Regions from separate parts of the Lysinibacillus telephonicus genome, predicted to be linked through region 2. Evidence: riboswitches for the same ligand, from Rfam matches in the RefSeq annotation. Region 2 holds a riboswitch; each other region holds the start of a gene.

Region 1 (6,326 bases), 1.1 Mb from region 2:
TTTCCATTAGGAGATATTTATAGATCAATGGTTACATTGGCTACCCATTTAAAATACTTAGAAATACAGCGAATATTAAAAATATTGCAACACCAAAATAAGAGATAGACCACAATCGTTTTTGCGTGCTTTTATATTCCCTCAATCCAAGGATAATAAATATACCACTCAATAAAGCTAGTGATAATTGATTAAAACGAAAGTCATCAGTTACAATACTATAACTACTAATTCCAATGACTAAAACTGTAAGAATAAGCTGAAGTAACAAGTAAATATCAAATTTTCTATTCTTCATTTTTTCTCCTCTTGAATGCTTACCATTAACCAGCACACTAATTTTTAAAAGTACATATATCTGAATTTAATATTAAAGTGATTATATCATGTTATTGCTATCCATTTATAGAAAAAAATGTAAACCAACTACAACTATTTCATACTTATGTTAAAGTTCCAGATTCGTAACGTTAATTAAAAGGTAATAAAAAAATGGTTCTATGTCAAATGTTGGGGTGAAGTGATATTACACGGCACCCCGATTATCCTAAATGAATCCCAATTTTCTTAGATAAATTATTTAATAAAATTTTCGCTTTAAAGTGTTCATAGCTTCTAAAACCATAAGCATTGCGCTTCAAAACTTTTGATTTATTATTAATTCCTTCTAAAAAACCATTTGAATATCCAAAACTTAAACTATTTAAAATTTCAACTTGCCAATTTTTTAGCGTTTGAATAGCCTTTAAAAATGCCGGAATATTTGCTTCTTCTACCTTTCGGTAAAAGGCTTCTAATCTTTTTTTTATTTCTATCAAATCATTTGAAGTTTTTGCCCAATCAAACCATTCGCAGTAAGCTTCTTTTAATTCATAGGCTTGCTTTAGTTCCTTCGACATTCCTATGTAACGATTTAAGTACCAACGATTCGTTTCTGTTAACTTATCAAATCGTTTATATAGTACGTGACGCATTTTCTTACATTTCTTTCGATCATATGCATGCCATTCTTTTTGAACATTTCGACGTACTTCATCTAGTGCCCAGTAAATATAACGACAATAATGAAAGCGATCCGCAATAATAATCGGGCGATTTAACGCCTTCCTAACTGCTGCTTTAAAGCTTGGATTCATGTCCATAACCACAATTTCTACATCTGCACCGTATTTCATCAAGTAATCCTTAATGGTTTCTTTTCTACGATTTGGTAAAATATCAATTGGTTCATGTGTTTCCGCATTGGCAATAATTAATTGATAAGTTCCCGCATCGGTATCTGCTTTATATTCATCAATCGCGATACATTTTGGTAAATGAACCCCTTCATTTAATTGTTCCTTTACTACTTCTTTAAAGCGACGAATCACTGTTGAGCTTGATGTACCAAGTACTTCAGCTGCTTCTTTAAATGTTTTTGCCTTTATTGAACGGATTCGTACAACTTGATTCCATTCTTTCGAGAAACGTTGATATTTATCCACGAAAGGGGATTTTTCTGAAAAACGTTTCCCACATTGGCATACATAACGACGACGTTTATAAAAAAGGACGGTTAATCGTTCAAACCATTTTAAATGATTAATTTTTTGAATTCGATAATCATGGACTTTTGATGTTATATTCTTGCATGCTGGACATTGATGTTCTTTTTTTGGTATGGAAACGTGTAGAACAATACGTTCCCCCATCTCCTCCACCTTATGAACAGTTACACCTTTTAATCCTGGAATATTCATGTTAAAATTCATTTGCACGTATCACCTTTCATTGCTTGTTTCTCGACAATTCAAGTATATAGAAATCGGTGATTACGTGCTTTTTTATTTATGAAATTTTTTCAAACCCCAACAAATATTATAGAGCCAAAAAAATCACCACTAAAGGAATACCTAAAGAGGTGATTTTTATAATCAGGTTCATTTTTTTAATTTCTTAAATTTTTGTACAGTTGCTTTTCGATCTCTGCTCTGACTAATCGCAGAGATAACCGCAACTCCATCTGCACCAGCTCTTATTACTTCATTTGCATTTTCAGTAGTGATACCACCTATTGCGACGATTGGAAAGTTAGGGAAATTGTATCGAGCCCTTGATAAAAAAGATACCCCAGCTGCCGGCTTTGCATCTGGTTTCGATATTGTTTCAAAAATAGGGCCAATTCCAACATAATCTGCACCACCCTGAACTGCAGCGTACATTTCTTCCTCTGTATGCACTGAAACACCAACAATTTTTCCTTCAAATTGCTTACGAATATATTTTAATGGCAGATCATCTTGCCCAACATGAGCACCATCTGCATTTAATGTAAGTGCTAAATCAACATCATCATTTACTATAAAAGGCACATTATATTGCTTGCATAATTTCTGGCATTGCTTTGCAAATTTTATATATTCATTGCCTTTTAATCCTTTGTCTCCCTTTTCACGGAACTGAAAGAAAGTTACACCTGCACTTAACGCTTCTTCTAATACAATTAGCGGATCTTCCTTACAATTTTCTGCTCCCATAATAAAGTAGACCTCTAGATCACTTCGTTTCATGAACCATCACCTCATAAATGCCCCGCAGCTCTTGGTAGGCAAAATGATTTGTTGGACCATGACCATGTCCGATATTTAACGGATGTTCTATTGCAAGCTGTACAAATTTTTTTGCTTCTACAATTGACTCATGTAGAGTAAATCCTCTACCTAAAAATGCTGTAATTGCTGATGAAAACGTACATCCAGTTCCATGTGTATGTTTCGTATTAATTCTTTTCGTTTCCATCGAAAATGATGAACCGTTTTCAAAAAAGACAGTATCAGTAGCAGTATCAGCTTCTTCAAAATGACCACCCTTCATCACAACACACTTTACACCAAGTTGTAAAATACGTTTGGCGGCGTTAAATATATCCTGTTCATTACGAATTTTTACGCCGCTAATTACTTCTGCCTCGGGGATATTTGGTGTCAATACAGTAGCAAGTGGTAGTAATTTTGTATTTAATGCATGAACAGCATCGTCTTGCAATAGTGCTGCACCGCCTTTTGCGATCATCACAGGATCTACAATTATGTGTGCTGTTTGTTGCTGCAAAATTCTTGCTACTGTTTCAATAATTTCAGTAGAAAAAAGCATACCTGTTTTCAAAGCTTTAACATTAAAATCTTGAAAAACTGACGTCATTTGCTGCGCTACAAATTCAGGTGTAGTCGGATATATTCCTTGAACCCCACATGTGTTTTGAGCTGTAAGAGCAGTGATAACAGATGTTCCAAATGTTTTTAATTCCTGAAAAGTTTTTAAATCTGCTTGAATGCCAGCCCCACCGCCACTGTCGGAGCCTGCAATTGTCAAAACTACGTCCATTGCTCTCCTCCAATAGAAGCCTCATGGATTCCGTTAATAACTTCCATTTGGAATGACCCTAATAATTTTTTCTTTGAGGCATTTTCAGCTACTTTTTTATAGTCTGTCAACACGTTTTGTAAATTTTGAATCTTGTTTCCCTCTAATGTTAATGTGGCGGCGCAAATTGCACTAAGCAGGCATCCAGTTCCAGTAACCTGAGTCATTAGTTCATTTCCACCAGGTACCCACTCTTCATTTTTCCCATCTGTTACATAATCTGCAGCACCTGTAACAATAACAAGGCAGTTATATTGATGGGCAACCTGTTTAGCAACTGAAGCTACATCCATACTCCCTTCTCCACTATCTACACCTTTAGAATGCCAATTAACACCTGCAATAGTGGCAAGTTCCCCCGCATTACAACGAATAAGTTGGATATTAATACTATTTAAAATTTCATTTACAGCATTTTGGCGGAATTTTGTAGCACCTACACCAACTGGGTCTAGTACAACAGGTATATTCAATTCATTTGCCTTTTTTCCCGCAAGTTTCATCGTTTCTAGTGTTCGTTGATTTAATGTACCAATGTTAAGTAATAAAGCGTTGGCAATGGACACCATTTCTTGTACTTCATCCATTTCATCTGCCATTACAGGAGAAGCACCAATTGCCAACATTCCATTCGCTGTAAAATTAGCAACAACATAATTTGTAATACAATGAACTAACGGATTTTTTTGACGTATTTTAAACATACTCATAATATTCCACCTCTTTCTTCCAATTTTCTAACGTCCAGGACATCTCCCAAAATTTCCATTCATAATAGCAGCTCTTTTTAAAATGAGATTTAAGAAGGTAGATCTTTAAGGGGTGTTCTATTGCAAAGCGATTCATCATCGCTTTTTGAAAGTCGATTTTTTCTTTAAGTTCAGGACTGCTGTATATGTCTATCCATTCTTGATACAATTTCACTCCAGGTTTTGAATCTTTGTATTTCTCCCCAATCTCCTGATAAATCCATGGACATGGTAAAATTGCTGCGAAAGCTTCTTCCACACCACCATTGTGTACTGCATTATACATATGGCTAACATAATTGTAGGTAGATGGTGCGGGTTCAAAATTATTTATTTCATCTTCAGTTACACCTAACTCTTTAAAAACAGTACGGTGTAAAACTAACTCAGATTCATTAATATAACTACAAGAATCCAAAAAGAATACAATATCATCATTTGTTTCTGCCTTAGATGCAGCAATGGCTAAAATTTTAGTGTAGTGCTTTAAATAGTAAGCATCTTGCATCATGTAATACTTAAATTTTTCAATAGGCAGTGAACCATCTACTATACCTTTTACAAATGGATGATTAAAGCTCCCTTCAAAATAAAGATCCGTTTCTGTTCTTACTTCTTCACAAAATATCATGAATGTCCTCCTTTTTTGGTGGACGTAAGAGAGAAAAAAACGCTCTTTTTGTTTTATGACAAAAAGAGCGTTTTTCCTATTAGAAAGTGGTTTCACTGCTAGGTAATCAGCGAATTCTTCCCAAAATGGTTTAATTGCTCCCTACGTCAGTATTAACTGTCAGGTTCAAAGGGTCAGGTTTTAACCTTCTCAGGCGCAAAAGCACCCCCCCTGCAATTAGAGATATTTAGCAAATAAAAAACTCTCCAAAATGGAGAGCATTTTTACAGCACAAATAAGCGAAATTTTCACTTGTAATGTACTTTGCTCCCTACGCCAGTATTAACTGAACAGGTTCAAAGGGTCAGGTTTTAACCTTCTCAGGCGCAAAAGCACCCCCCCTGCAAATATTCTAATTAATAATATTCTAGCAGTTTTTTTTGAATATTCAAGAGGATTAAGTTTCAGATAAATTAATCAACTATTTATACCATTAATACTACTTTTTTAAACAATGCATTGCTTCTTCTGCTTCATCCCATGGGACAACATAGCCTTTTCCTTTCACGCAAAAAATACTTGATGATGTATATTCAGGGTCAGCATTTTTATCATAATTAATTTGTTCAATTACTTCTTCAGAATTATGGCAAATATCGTAGCCAGAAAATTGAATCGATAAAGCACCTTTTCCATTTGTGTATGCCGAAAAAATAGTATTGTAATTCATAAAGGTAGAGACAGGTGCTTTCCCAATAATCGTTACCTGATTTTCTGACATAATTGGAGGTTCAAAAGTGCCAAAAGCTTGTTGAATATCTGTCATTATTCTTCCAATAAAATCTAAGGGAGCTTTCATCTTAAAACGATAATAGGGTTCGAGCAATATATTTTCAGCTTGTTCTAGACCTTGCCGTAATGCTCGGAAGGTTGCTTCACGGAAATCTCCCCCTTCAGTATGCTTGTTATGTGCACGGCCAGTTAACAATGTAAATTTGATATCCGTAATTGGATATCCCGTCAATAAGCCATGGTGATCCCGTTCAAATAAATGCTTCTCAACTAGTCTTTGATGCCCAATTGACAAGTCATCTGCGTGACAAGCATTGTCAAACAGAATACCTGAACCTCTCGGAGCAGGTTCCATTTTCAAATGAACTTCAGCATAATGTTTTAGTGGCTCGAAATGTCCGTAACCCGTAACGGTATTTTGAATTGTTTCTAAATATAAAATTTTCGGTTCTTCAAATTGCACATCAATACTAAATCGTGTTTTTGCTATATCTTCTAAAACTTCAAGCTGAATGATTCCCATAACATGCACATGTATTTCTTGAAATTTCTCGCTCCAAACCACTTGTAATGTTGGCTCTTCAGATTCAAGTAAGCGAAAAATACGCAATATTTCCTTAATATGCTCTGCCCCTTTGTAGACAACTTTTGCCTGTAAGGTTGGGACAAGTTCAAATTGTTCATTAAGATTTGCGTTGTCACCTAGAACATCCCCAATTTTTGCATATGTAAGTCCTTTTACTGCAAATATCTCACCAGCATTAACTTGCTGA
Region 2 (6,326 bases):
TCTTTACAAGGAATGTGTCTTTTTCCGTTTAAGGGTTGATGTTGAAGCAACGCCTTTAAAGATAATTGATTTCTAGTTGAAAGCCTTGAAGATGTTGTGAATTTTATAAATTGTTCTTGTCTTTATTTAAACTTTTCCTTAGACAAATACTCCAATCAAAATTTGTTCATAATAATAAAAAGGACGTGATGACTATTCTAAACGAGAAGAAGATAACAAAGTTAAAAAATATGCTAATTGAGCAAAAATACTCGCTCCAACGAAAAATGGATACAGATGATGAATATTTAGAACGTGGTAGTCTACGGGATTCTGTTGATGAGTTGTCAACAATCGATAATCATCCTGCAGATCTAGGTACCGAATTATACGAACGTGAAAAAGATATGGCGTTAAAAGTCCATGACGATGATGAGTTAGCAAAAGTAAATACTGCCTTACAAAAGATTGAGGATGGAACCTATGGCGTATGTGAAGTTTGTCTTCAAGATATCCCATATGAAAGATTGGTGGCACTGCCCTATACCTCTTTTTGTATTGAACATACGGATGCAAAAGATATACCAACAGATCGACCGGTTGAAGAGCAGGTGATTCTTCCTCCAGTTGACAATTCTTTTTCTGGCCGAGATGACAAGGATGATATTCATGATTATGAAGATACGTTTCAAGTTGTAGCAAAATATGGAACATCCGAAACACCGTCTGATTTTGAAGGGGATTTTGATAATTATGATGAATTATACGAAGACCCGGAAGAAATTGCCGTTAATGACGAATGGGATTCCTACCACATCTCTGAAACAGATGAATTAACACGTCAAGTTTCCATTCGGGAAGTAGAACACGCGAGAAAATTTGATTATTTAGAGGATTAAATGTGGGATTCAAAATGAGTCTAACAAAAACCGTTATTGAAGTAACAGTTACTTTAGCTTAATTAACGGCTCCCATAATCGAGCGTAATTCTTTTAAAAGAGGGCACTGCAAAAAGAAAGAAACTTTAAAAAATACTACAAAAAAGTCTCTAGTAATTTAAATTTTTTATTACCAGAGACTTTTTTGTCATTATTGCCTATAAAAAGCCCTTAGTTGGCTTCCTGTAGTTTTATCATTCTTTTTACATTTACAACAAATGCAGTGAGATACGCTTGCATTTTCATGCCAAATAGACCACGGTATTTTGCCCTGGTCATTCTATGTGCGTTCTTAAGTTCAGCATTTTATGTTCAATTCGTTTATGGGTCCCTTTGCGTTGACCGTAAACAATTGGATTTAGTGGAATATTGGCCTTTATGTTTTCTGTTTGTAGAAAAGATAAGTTATCCTTTGATGAGTATGCTGTATCTGCAAAAACTTCTTTTATAGTCAGATGTTTGTTTCGAGAGTTATTTACTAAAGTCTGTAATTGCCTTCCATCATCTTCATTCCCAGATGTAACAACTAAATCTGTAATAATTTCTTCTTCTGTCATTGTTAAATGTGTTTTATATCCGAAAAAGGATTTTGATATGGACTTACGTCCAAATCGGGCATCTGGATCTATAGCAGATGAAATTCCTTTTTTAGCTAATAGCCTTTCATCAGTAACAATTTGTATATGGAATCGTTTTGGGAGTGCCATTCTTTAAAAAGAATTGTGCTTTTTTTACTAAAAGTTCAAGTTGAAAATACAAGTATAAAATTACACTTATAGTGATTCCTTGGTTAGTAATTAGATTTGAACAAATGGGAGTTAATAATCTTGATGCTATAAAACATAAAGAAATTCCATAAGTTGTTCAACATCGGGCGCTATTGTTGAATAAAACTGAGAGTTTCAAACGACCTTATTGTAACATCTAAGACGTGTTATTCAGCAATTGCACCAAAAATTAAACAATTTTATTTTTACACCGTCCAGAGATGCTGACGGTGTAATGCGTTTTGGGATTTAAAATTAAATAATTTTATCGCGATTACACAATATTACACTTATTTTGCTTGCATAGGATTTCATGTACTACATAAAAAAAGTGATGAATCCTCTAAGATTCATCTTCTATCAATTCTAAAAATCTGTGGTTCCAAATATTCTCATAAAAATCTATTGTCTCTTTGGCAGACATATATGGGTTATTTAAAGTAGAGGTTGCTTTTTGTACCATGAAGTTTTTATATCCTAATCCATGTGCAAATTTAATCGTAGCATCCATGCAGTATTCTGTTTGGGCGCCGCAAAATTCAATATGGTGAACAGCTAATTGGTCTAAAAGATTTTTTAAATTCGTTTTGTAAAAAGAGTTTGCATGAGTTTTTCTTACAAAAAAATCTTGTTCTTGTACATCTAGATGGGCATTAATAGCCCAAAGTTCTCCTTCAGGCACCAAATCTTCATCGCAGTGCTGAACAAAAATGATTGGTTTATGTAATTTTCTATATAAGGCGATTCTATTATTTACTTTAGTAAGTAAAATTTCTAAATCAAATAAATGATCTCCACTGTAACATACGCCATTTTGCAAATCGATAACGATTAAAACATCTGCACAAGTCTCCATAATTTTTACCTCTTTCATTTTGAAATATGTTAATGATTCTAACATTTAAAGATTTACAAAACTACATAAAAATTGAAAATGTAATTGTAGTAAATACGCTTAAATATCGTCCGAAGAACGTGAAAAAACCGCGTAAAAACAACAAAAAACCGCGTAAAAAATATGTGAAACCGCGTAAAAATAACAAAGCACGTAAAAAAGGCAGTAAAAGCGCGTAAATATCGTCCGAAAGCGCGTAAAAACAACAAAAAACCGCGTAAAAAATATGTGAAACCGCGTAAAAATAACAAAGCACGTAAAAAAGCAGTAAAAGCGCTTAAATATCGCTTGAAAGCGCGTAAAAATAACAAAGCACGTAAAAAAGCAGTAAAAGCGCTTAAATATCGCTTGAAAGCGCGTAAAAACAACAAAAAACCGCGTAAAATATATGTGAAACCGCGTAAAAACAACAAAAAACCGCGTAAAAAGTATGTGAAACCGCGTAAAAATAACAAAGCACGTAAAAAAGCAGTAAAAGCGCGTAAATATCGCTCGAAAGCGCGTAAAAACAACAAAAACCCGCGTAAAAAGTATGTGAAACCGCGTAAAAATATAATAGTATCTTAATCCCCCTAACATTGGGAATACTCAATGTTATTACAAATAATGTTGTAAAATTCCTGGGAATTGTTAAGATAAATATAATTAAATAGCTAAACACTAGGGGCGCCAACAGGCTGAGAAGTACCCTTTGAACCTGATTTAGTTAGGACTAACGTAGGGAAGTGTACACGTTTTTTGCCATTTTCCCTATTTACGTTCTGTAAATAGTTTTTTTGTTGAAAGAATTGTGATCCTAATCAGGATAGTGGTTTAGCTTAACAAAAGAAAGAGGGAAAGATGGATGAATAAAACGAAAAGGATTACCTACACAGCAATTATTTCGGCAATAACAACAGCAGCTAGCACAACAATTTATATTCCACTTGGATTTGCTAAAGCATTCCCAATTCAACATTTAGCTAATGTTATTTCAGCTGTATTGCTAGGACCTGCATATGCTGTAATACAAGCCTTTTTAACATCAACATTGCGAAATCTATTAGGGACTGGGAGTTTATTTGCTTATCCAGGCAGCATGATTGGTGCTTTGTTAGCTGGCGTACTATATACGAAAACAAAAAATTTAGAGCTGACAGCAACAGGGGAAGTTATAGGGACGGGTATTTTAGGAGCGATGGCTACTTATCCGATTGGAGTATTATTGTTAGGGCAGGATACAACATTATTTGGCTTACTTCCAGCCTTTATTGCAAGTTCATTTGTAGGGGCTGTCCTTGGCTATGCAGTATTAAAACTATTAGTTCGAAATAAAGTACTATAACAAGTGTAGTGATAAAGCATCATGTAAAAATAGATTCAACCTTATATAATTAAACAGATTGTAAATAATTGGTTAAAAATTTCGATTTGTTATTTGAATTCCCCCCTTATCGGGACATAATAGAATGAGAAATTCGAATTACTCTTATATGTACAGTTTAGCTTGATTTCTAGCATTCTTTAAAACAATTTTTTAGAAAATAAAAATTTGGAAAGTATTGACGAAAACAAAAGGAATGCTATAATCATTCTTAATGATAATGATTATCAATATCAACTGAGAAGTCATACATAGAATAAGTGGTAATTAAATACGAATCGATAACATTATTAAATCTAGTAAATACAGGAGGAATTTCTCTAATGACTAACCAACCAAAAAAATACAAAAAATTCCTATCAACTGCGGCAACAGCTTCTTTAGTAGCGTCTGCGATTGTACCAGCTGTTTCGGCTGCATCAACATTTCCAGATGTTGATGCAGCAAACTCGCATGCCGAGAATATTAGCGCATTAGTTGAAGCTGGCATTATCAATGGGTACGAGGACGGAACTTTTAAACCAAACGCGGAATTAACTCGTGGTCAGGTTGTTAAAATGCTTGGTAAATGGGTCGAATCTCAAGGTTTCGAATTCCCAGCTGATTATAATACAGTTCAACGTTTCGATGATGTTGCTGTAGATGCAGTTGACCAAGAATTGGTGAAATATGCTGCACTAGTTAAAGATAACGGTATATTCATCGGCACTGACGGCAACTTAAACGCTGCAGACAGCATTACTCGTGAAAACATGGCTCTTACTTTTGACCGTGCCTACAAAGTGGTTTATGGCAAATCTTTAGTGGAATTAGCAGCAGGTTCGGAAAGCTTAACTGTTGCTGACTTGGCAGCAGCCAAGGAAGAAGCTCGTGGAGTAATTCAAGCTTTGCGTAACATTGGCATTTCTAACGTAGACAACTTTCAACCGAAAAAAACGGTGACTCGTGCACAATTTGCATCATTTTTAAATCGTACATTAAATGCTTCTGCTAAACCAGCTGCTGAAGTTACAATTAAATCATTAGCGGCAACTGCTGTAAGTCAATTAACAGTTGAATTTGACGGTGCAGTAACATCCGCAGACACTGCTAAATTTACAGTAACTCGTGGTACTACGGCGATTACAGTAGGCAAAGTTGAGTGGAACGAAGAAAAAACGAAAGCAGTTATAACAGTTGACCATAAATTCTCTGACGGAACTTATAGCTTAACAGTAAGTGGTGTTGCAAAAAAAGATTTAACTGCTTCAGTAACAACATCTCGTGAAGAGGTATCAGATATTCATTTTTTATCAAATAAATTAGTGTTTACTGGTAAAACAAAAGGTGATTATAACCAAGCAGTAATCGCTTTTGAAGCCTTAAACCAATACGGTGAAGATATAACAAAAAATATTAATGCTAACCGTTTTGTGGATGAACGAGTTCGTGGTATCGATGTTAACAAAGATGATATCACTGTTGAAAATGGAAAATTCATTGTATGGGTTGAAAAAGACGAAGATGATGATAAAACTGGTTCAGTAGAATTTACATATAAAAATGGTGACTTTGAGATTGATGTAAATCAAGATGTACAATTATCAGACATAAGTGAGCCGGGTTCAGTAGAATTATTAAGTATTTATAATTCAGGCAATAAAGAATTAACTACTAAAAACCTTAAAGACGCTGCTGGTCAAAATGCAGTAGAAGAATTTTACTTACTTTTCAATGTTAAAGATCAGTATGGAGTCGATATTGATGCTGAATTTGCAGATGATGTTAAATCTTCATCTTCAACAAGCGATACAACAATTTTAGATGAAGTACAAAGAGGAATTCGTGCAAGTGTATCAAATAAGGATATTTTCGATTTAGAAGACGAAGATAAAATCGAAGTTATGAATGTTGATGGAGAATACTATTTTGCATTGAAATTAGTAATTGATGACCCAGAAGATTTAGTTGGCGGAGAAAATATTGTAGAATTCCGTGCGAAGGCTACAGGTGAGATCACAAGTAAAACCTACACGGTTGAACACAGTTCTGAAGTATATGAGATTAAACTAAGTTCACCAGGTGAAGTGATTGCTGGTGATGAAACTGTAAAATTACCTGTTACTGCAACTGATCAAAATGGTGAGTTAATTACAGATATAAAAGCGTTGAATGAAGATTTAAAGGATGAAAAAATTATCATCGATTGGGATAGCGGTCTAACCAAATTATCAGGCAAGGCTTCAAGTGTGTTTACTTTTGTAAAAGAAAAAGAAAAAGTATATTTAAAATTTGAAACTGCTGATAATTTCACCGATGAAGCAGAAGATTACGATATTGATATCGAAGTAGATCAATCAGGGATTGAAAATACATTAACATTACTAGTGGAACCTAATGCACAT
Region 3 (6,326 bases), 1.7 Mb from region 2:
TATCTACGTAAATTTGAGTTATTTTAGAAAAATGATTTAGTAAGGAAGGAGGGCATTAGAAGTAATTATAAAAAAGAAAGTTATCTTTCTTCACCTTCACCTTCTGCTATTCCCCTTTAGCATCTCGTATACAAAACCACTATATTTATTATCATCATATAATTCGTTCGATAACTACGTAACGCAAGATTTTCTTTAAATAAGTGCGGTTTGTTGATAAGGAAATTTATACCCTGTTCAAAAGTAGTTGGTATGATTTCCTCTTAATCTAATAAAATAATTTTAAATCTTTACAATTCTTATAGGCATTATTATAATTCAATATGTTACATAATTTTCTAATATATCAAAAAATATAAGAAGGTGAGAAATTGAGGAAAGGAAGAAAATGGTATAATAATAGATTAGTTCCTTGGATATTACCTGTTGTTACGATTATTTTATGGCAATTATTAGTGCAATATAAAATCGTTACGACCACGCTACTTCCCTCTCCGTTAGAGGTGGTCGAAGCAGCAATTAAGCTTTCTAAATCTGGGGAATTACAAGAGCATGTATATATTAGTACTCAACGTGCCCTGATTGGATTTGCGATTGGTGGAATCATTGGATTTATTCTTGGATTAGTCAATGGAACTGTTGTCTTTTTTGAAAGAACAATAGATACAACGATTCAAATGATTCGTACAATTCCCCACCTAGCTTTAATTCCACTTGTTATTTTATGGTTTGGTATTGGAGAAAGCGCCAAGATTTTTTTAGTTGCACTAGGTGTTATGTTCCCAATTTATATTAATACCTTTAATGGCATTAAAAACGTTGATCGGAAACTAATTGAAATGGGCAGCGTTTATGGTTTATCGCGGAACAAATTATTTACGAATATTATTTTACCCGGCGCTTTACCTTCCATACTAGTCGGAATTCGCTACGCTTTAGGCGTTATGTGGGTATCCCTAATTGTTGCAGAGACAATTGGTGCAGACTCTGGCATAGGCTTTTTGGCTACGAGTGCCCGTGAATTTATGCAGATGGATATTATTGTATTAACAATTGTCCTTTACGCCATTTTAGGAAAACTATCAGATTTAATTGCAAAGTTATTTGAACATCGTCTATTAAAATGGCATCCGGCTTTTCATAAAAAATAATATTTGGATATAAAAGTGAGGTGTTAGGATGTTCAACATTGAACTAAAGGATGTAAGTAAAAGCTACGGGGATAATGAAGTACTACATGACATAAACCTCTCTATTGAACCTGGGAGTTTTACGGCAATTGTTGGCCGCAGCGGCTGTGGGAAAAGTACACTATTACGCGTCATTGCACAGCTAGAAGAGATTTCAAAAGGAACTTTATCTTTTTCTAGCAACAGTGGTAGCAAGCCGAAAATTCGTATTATGTTCCAGGATGATCGACTCATTCCTTGGAAAAGTATTATTAAAAACATCGAACTTGGAGCCATTAATAATGAAGTTGCAGAGCAATCTCTGCAAAAAGTTGGATTAATCGATAAAAAGACAGATTGGCCAGATCAATTGTCAGGTGGTCAAAAGCAACGAATTGCTCTTGCACGAGCATTGGCTAGCAACCCAGATATATTGCTTTTCGACGAGCCCCTTGGAGCTCTAGATGCGTTAACACGAATTGAAATGCAAAACTTAATCGAGGGACTTTGGCAGCAGCAGGAATTTACTTCCCTTCTCGTAACACACGATGTAACAGAAGCGGTTCGTCTTGCAGATCGCGTCATTGTCATCGATAAAGGAACGATTCAGCTAGATGAAAAAATTGATTTGCCTAGACCTCGTGAACGTGATGAAAAATTCACCTACTACGAGCAAAAAATATTAAATCAAATTTTAGGAGGATGAGCATGAAAAAATCGCTGTTATTTTTAATTACTGCATTATTTGTATTAGTTTTAGCTGCTTGCGGCAATGAATCAAGTACAGGGTCTACAAACGAAGAACCAACTGATGAATCAACTGGCAGTACGGAAAAAGAAGTAATTACAATTGGCTACCAAAAAGGAAATACAATTAACATTTTAAAAGAACATGGCAACCTAGATGCGGCACTTGAAGAAGCTGGTTACACTGTAGAATGGAAAGTTTTCCCTACTGGCACAGTGCTATTAGAAGCTTTAAACACAAACAATATCGATTTCGGTCATGCATCTGACGGCAATGCTGTATTTATGCAAGCGGGAGGTCATCCTTTAAACTATGTTGCCTCTGAAGCCCCATATCCAGAAGGTGTTGCATTAGTGGCAAAAGCAGATTCAGATATTCAAACAGTAAAAGATTTAAAAGGTAAAAAAATTGGAGTTACAAAAGGCGGCAACCAACATTATTTATTGCTTGTTGCATTAGAAAAAGCGGGTATTTCACCGGATGATGTAGAGATTATTTTCTATAAGGATGCGGCTGAAGGTTTAGCGGCCTTCACAAAAGGTGAATTCGATGTTTACGGTTCATGGGATCCATACTTAGCAATCGTTGAAAACACAGTAGAAACTCGCACAATTGTGAATGGCTCTGATTTAACGGAAAACCGTACATTCTACTTCGCAACAGACCAATTATTAACAGAAAAACCTGATGTAGTATCTATTATTCTAGAAGAATTGCAAAATGCCGATCAATGGGCAAATGAAAACAAAGATGAAGTAGCAAATATTCTATCTTCTGAATTAGGTTTAGACGCAGCACCACTTCAACAAGCAAACAACCGCCGTACTTTTGGTGTTCAAAAAATCGGTGATGAAATTATCTCAAGCCAGCAGCAATTAGCAGATACATTCTTTAACGCAGGTTTATTGGAAACAGAAATTAATATTAAGGAAGCTGTGAATATTGATGAATCAATTATTCCAAGCAATGTTCAATAATAAATTCGGGAGGTACAAAAATGACAACAGTAATTGAAAATGCCTTTTTAAGCTATGGTTCAAAAGGAGCTCCAGTAAAAGTAGAGGTTTTTCTAAACTTGGCATGCCCTTATTGTGCTACATTTTTTGAGGCTGCTGATAAAACACTTCAACCTTATATTGAAAATGGCCAAGTAGAATATGTTATTAAGCATTTTGATAAACCACGTGAAATGCTATTATACGGAACACTTGCAAACTGTTTCTTTGATTATAAGGAGCCTGAACGTGTTTATGACTTGATGAAAGACCTTTTCGCAAAGCAAAGCGAATGGCATGAAATCGACAGTGATAGTATCAAAAAAATGCTGACAGAACAATACGGCTTAAAAGAAGAACCTGAAACAATCGATTTAAGCTTACAAATTGTTGCAGAAGCTGTTAAACGCAACGTTAAAATGGTGCCAACTGTCTTCATTAACAATAAAGAATTCCAATACCCAGTCGAAATTGATGCAGCACAACTAAAAAAGGAAATCGATCAATTGTTATAATTCAAAAAAGCTAGAGTAATTCAATATGTAAGTAGACTATTTATAGATAGTTAAATTTAAAGCTGAACTAATGCACAATTAGTTCAGTTTTTTTGTAGTCTAATATACACTTTGGAAATTAGTGGGATTTTGTTATTGTATTAATAAATGATTTTCAATCATAACCTAAAGGAGGAATAAAAATTGAGAGTAAAAAACGATTATCTCTAATTGGCTCAATCGTAATTTTAAGTATTAGTATTTTAGTAGCCGCCTCATTAATATCTAATGCAATTAATAATGCTGGGTGGGATCTTTCATCTAATCTAAGTTCTATCAATATGAATGATTCTGTAAGTGAAAATTACGAGTTGCTTGTAAATGAAGAATGGCTCTATTTATATGATACAACAACTGGCCGAGTATGGAAAAAGGCAGATGATCCAAATGCAGCATGGGAAGAAGTAAAACATTTTACGGAATAAACTCAACTAATTCCAATAGTAAGATAGATCCCCCTTCCCCTTTTTACCTTAAATGTTAAATAAAAAATGATTGCTCCGTGCTATAGTCATTGCTAAAATAAAATACAAAGTTCATAGCAAGAAGAAATGTAGGGGAGCTGGTATGGCCAGCTGAGATTGTATCCCGTAAGATACTAACCCTTTGAACCTGATTTGGTTAATACCAGCGTAGGGAACATTGACTTCAATTTGATTTTCTTTTCATTTTGAAATGAATGTTTTTTAACGTCTGGGATACTATCCTAGACGTTTTTTATTTCTTCGAGTATGAATAATTCATTACAATGGAGGATTCATCATGAAAAAACTTTTCTTTCTGGTGATGATTGCAGTTTTAGCGCTTGTTGGCTGTCAATCAAAGGAATCACAAACTGAAACAAACACAAACGAGCAAACAGAAGAAAAACCATTAGAAAAAGTAACCGTTGTTTTAGATTGGACACCAAATACAAATCATACGGGGCTTTATGTAGCAAAAGAAAAAGGCTATTTTGAAGAACAAGGATTAGACGTTGAAATTATTCAACCTGGTGATGCAGGTGCAGATCAGCTCGTAGCTTCTGGCCAAGCGGAATTCGGTGTCAGCTATCAAGAATCCATTACACTTGCTCGAACACAAAATGTACCTATCGTTTCAATTGCAGCGGTAATTCAACATAACACATCTGGATTTGCCTCACCTGCGGGCAAAAATATTACTTCTCCTAAAGATTTTGAAGGCAAAACTTATGGAGGTTGGGGATCTCCTATTGAGCAATCAGTTCTAGAAACATTAATGAAATCAGACAATGCAGATATTAACAAGCTTGATATCGTTAATGCAGGAAATGCCGACTTCTTTACGATGGCGAACCAAGGAATTGACTTTGCATGGATTTATTATGGTTGGACAGGTGTTGAAGCTGAACTTCGCGGCGAGGATATTAACATGATTTATTTAACCGATTACAGTGAAAAGCTTGATTACTATACTCCTGTTCTTGCAACGAATGAAGAAATGATTGAAGAAAACCCTGATACCGTAAAAGCTTTTGTGGCAGCAGCCTCTAAAGGCTACCAAGATGCAATTGAAAACCCAGAAGATGCAGCTAGTATTCTATCAGCAGCAGCACCTGAACTGGATCAACAGCTTGTATTAGAAAGCCAAAAATGGTTGGCAGATAAGTACCAAGATGATGCTCCACGATGGGGAGTGCAAAAGCTTGAGATTTGGGCAAATTATGCAGAATGGATGAAGGAAAATGGTGTATTAGAAGGCGAATTTGATCCGGAAAAAGCATTTACAAATGAATTTTTACCGGAATAAGGAGAGAAAAAAATGGCGAATTCATTAATTAGTGTACAAATTATACCTAAAACAAAAAATCCTGAAGATGTCATTCCTTTTGTGGATGCTGCTATTGCAGTAATTGATGCTTCTGGTGTGAAATACGAGGTTCATCCATTAGAGACAACAATGGAGGGGGAACTTTCCGAACTTCTATCCATCATTGAGAAAATGAATGAAAAGATGATTGAATTAGGTAGTCCAAATGTTATTACACAAGTAAAAATTTTATACCAACCTAGCGGAATTACAATGAACACGTTAACGGAGAAATATCGTTGATGCAGCAGATGTGGCAACGAGGAGGAAAATCAATTGTGTTCCTCCTTCTTTTATTCATTCTTTGGGAACTACTTGTTTATATAACAGCTACACCAATGTGGCTATTGCCGGCACCGAGTGATGTAATAAAGGAAATTTACAATGGCATTTGGGAATTTTATGGTCATCTAATTTCCACAATGAAATTAACATTACTTGGCTTGAGTATTGGATGCAGTGTTGGTCTTTTCATTGCAATCATTCTTTATCGATTACCAAAAGCAAACCAAGTTCTTTATCCGTTGCTAATATTATCCCAAAATATCCCGACAATTGTATTAGCCCCCCTGCTTATTATATGGTTTGGTTTTGATCTATTGCCGAAACTCATTGTGATTAGTTTAGTTTGTTTCTTTCCTATTGTTGTCGCAAGCATGGACGGTTTTAGACAAACCGCTCCAGAATTAAAACACTATATGGAGATGGTTGGTGCAAGTAGAAATCAAATATTTTGGAAGCTAGAAATGCCCCATGCCCTTCCATCAATCTTTTCTGGACTTAAAATAGCAGCAACATATAGTGTGATGGGTGCAGTGATTTCTGAATGGCTTGGTGCAAAACAAGGAATTGGTGTTTATATGACTCTTGCACAATCCTCCTTCCGCATCGACCGTGTATTTGCAGCTATTTTCTTTATTATGCTATTAAGCCTTTTGTTGTTCGGAGTAATACGACTCGTCGAAAAGCTAATGGTTAAAGGTAGAAAAGAGGGAGTGTAGGATGCTAACAATCAATGGATTAGATAAAG

Evidence for each region. A riboswitch is a leader RNA that binds a small molecule or an ion and turns the genes downstream of it on or off. The one in region 2 is predicted to bind thiamine pyrophosphate.
Region 1: it holds a riboswitch for thiamine pyrophosphate, as region 2 does, so the genes downstream of both, tenA (thiaminase II) here and thiW (energy coupling factor transporter S component ThiW) in region 2, are expected to answer to the same signal.
Region 3: it holds a riboswitch for thiamine pyrophosphate, as region 2 does, so the genes downstream of both, MKY04_RS02700 (ABC transporter substrate-binding protein) here and thiW (energy coupling factor transporter S component ThiW) in region 2, are expected to answer to the same signal.

What each region holds. Positions count from the first base shown of each region.
Region 1 covers NZ_CP155468.1:2,332,761-2,339,086, forward strand. The annotation lists gene MKY04_RS11025 (DUF3953 domain-containing protein) at 41-298, opposite strand; gene MKY04_RS11030 (ISL3 family transposase) at 543-1,757, opposite strand; gene thiE (thiamine phosphate synthase) at 1,920-2,549, opposite strand; gene thiD (bifunctional hydroxymethylpyrimidine kinase/phosphomethylpyrimidine kinase) at 2,536-3,363, opposite strand; gene thiM (hydroxyethylthiazole kinase) at 3,354-4,112, opposite strand; gene tenA (thiaminase II) at 4,099-4,782, opposite strand; TPP riboswitch at 4,904-5,003, opposite strand; TPP riboswitch at 5,073-5,173, opposite strand; gene MKY04_RS11055 (elongation factor G) at 5,261-6,326, opposite strand, start outside.
Region 2 covers NZ_CP155468.1:3,456,243-3,462,568, reverse strand. The annotation lists gene MKY04_RS16780 (TraR/DksA C4-type zinc finger protein) at 195-878, shown strand; partial or broken gene MKY04_RS22295 (transposase) at 1,089-1,237, opposite strand; partial or broken gene MKY04_RS16775 (transposase) at 1,256-1,597, opposite strand; gene MKY04_RS16770 (cysteine hydrolase family protein) at 2,028-2,540, opposite strand; gene MKY04_RS16765 (hypothetical protein) at 2,808-3,146, shown strand; TPP riboswitch at 3,232-3,320, shown strand; gene thiW (energy coupling factor transporter S component ThiW) at 3,424-3,903, shown strand; gene MKY04_RS16755 (S-layer homology domain-containing protein) at 4,266-6,326, shown strand, end outside.
Region 3 covers NZ_CP155468.1:556,905-563,230, reverse strand. The annotation lists gene ssuC (aliphatic sulfonate ABC transporter permease SsuC) at 372-1,151, shown strand; gene MKY04_RS02725 (ABC transporter ATP-binding protein) at 1,180-1,875, shown strand; gene MKY04_RS02720 (aliphatic sulfonate ABC transporter substrate-binding protein) at 1,878-2,894, shown strand; gene MKY04_RS02715 (thioredoxin domain-containing protein) at 2,915-3,427, shown strand; gene MKY04_RS02710 (hypothetical protein) at 3,582-3,746, opposite strand; gene MKY04_RS02705 (hypothetical protein) at 3,748-3,891, shown strand; TPP riboswitch at 4,012-4,122, shown strand; gene MKY04_RS02700 (ABC transporter substrate-binding protein) at 4,229-5,236, shown strand; gene MKY04_RS02695 (thiamine-binding protein) at 5,249-5,539, shown strand; gene MKY04_RS02690 (ABC transporter permease) at 5,539-6,297, shown strand; gene MKY04_RS02685 (ABC transporter ATP-binding protein) at 6,299-6,326, shown strand, end outside.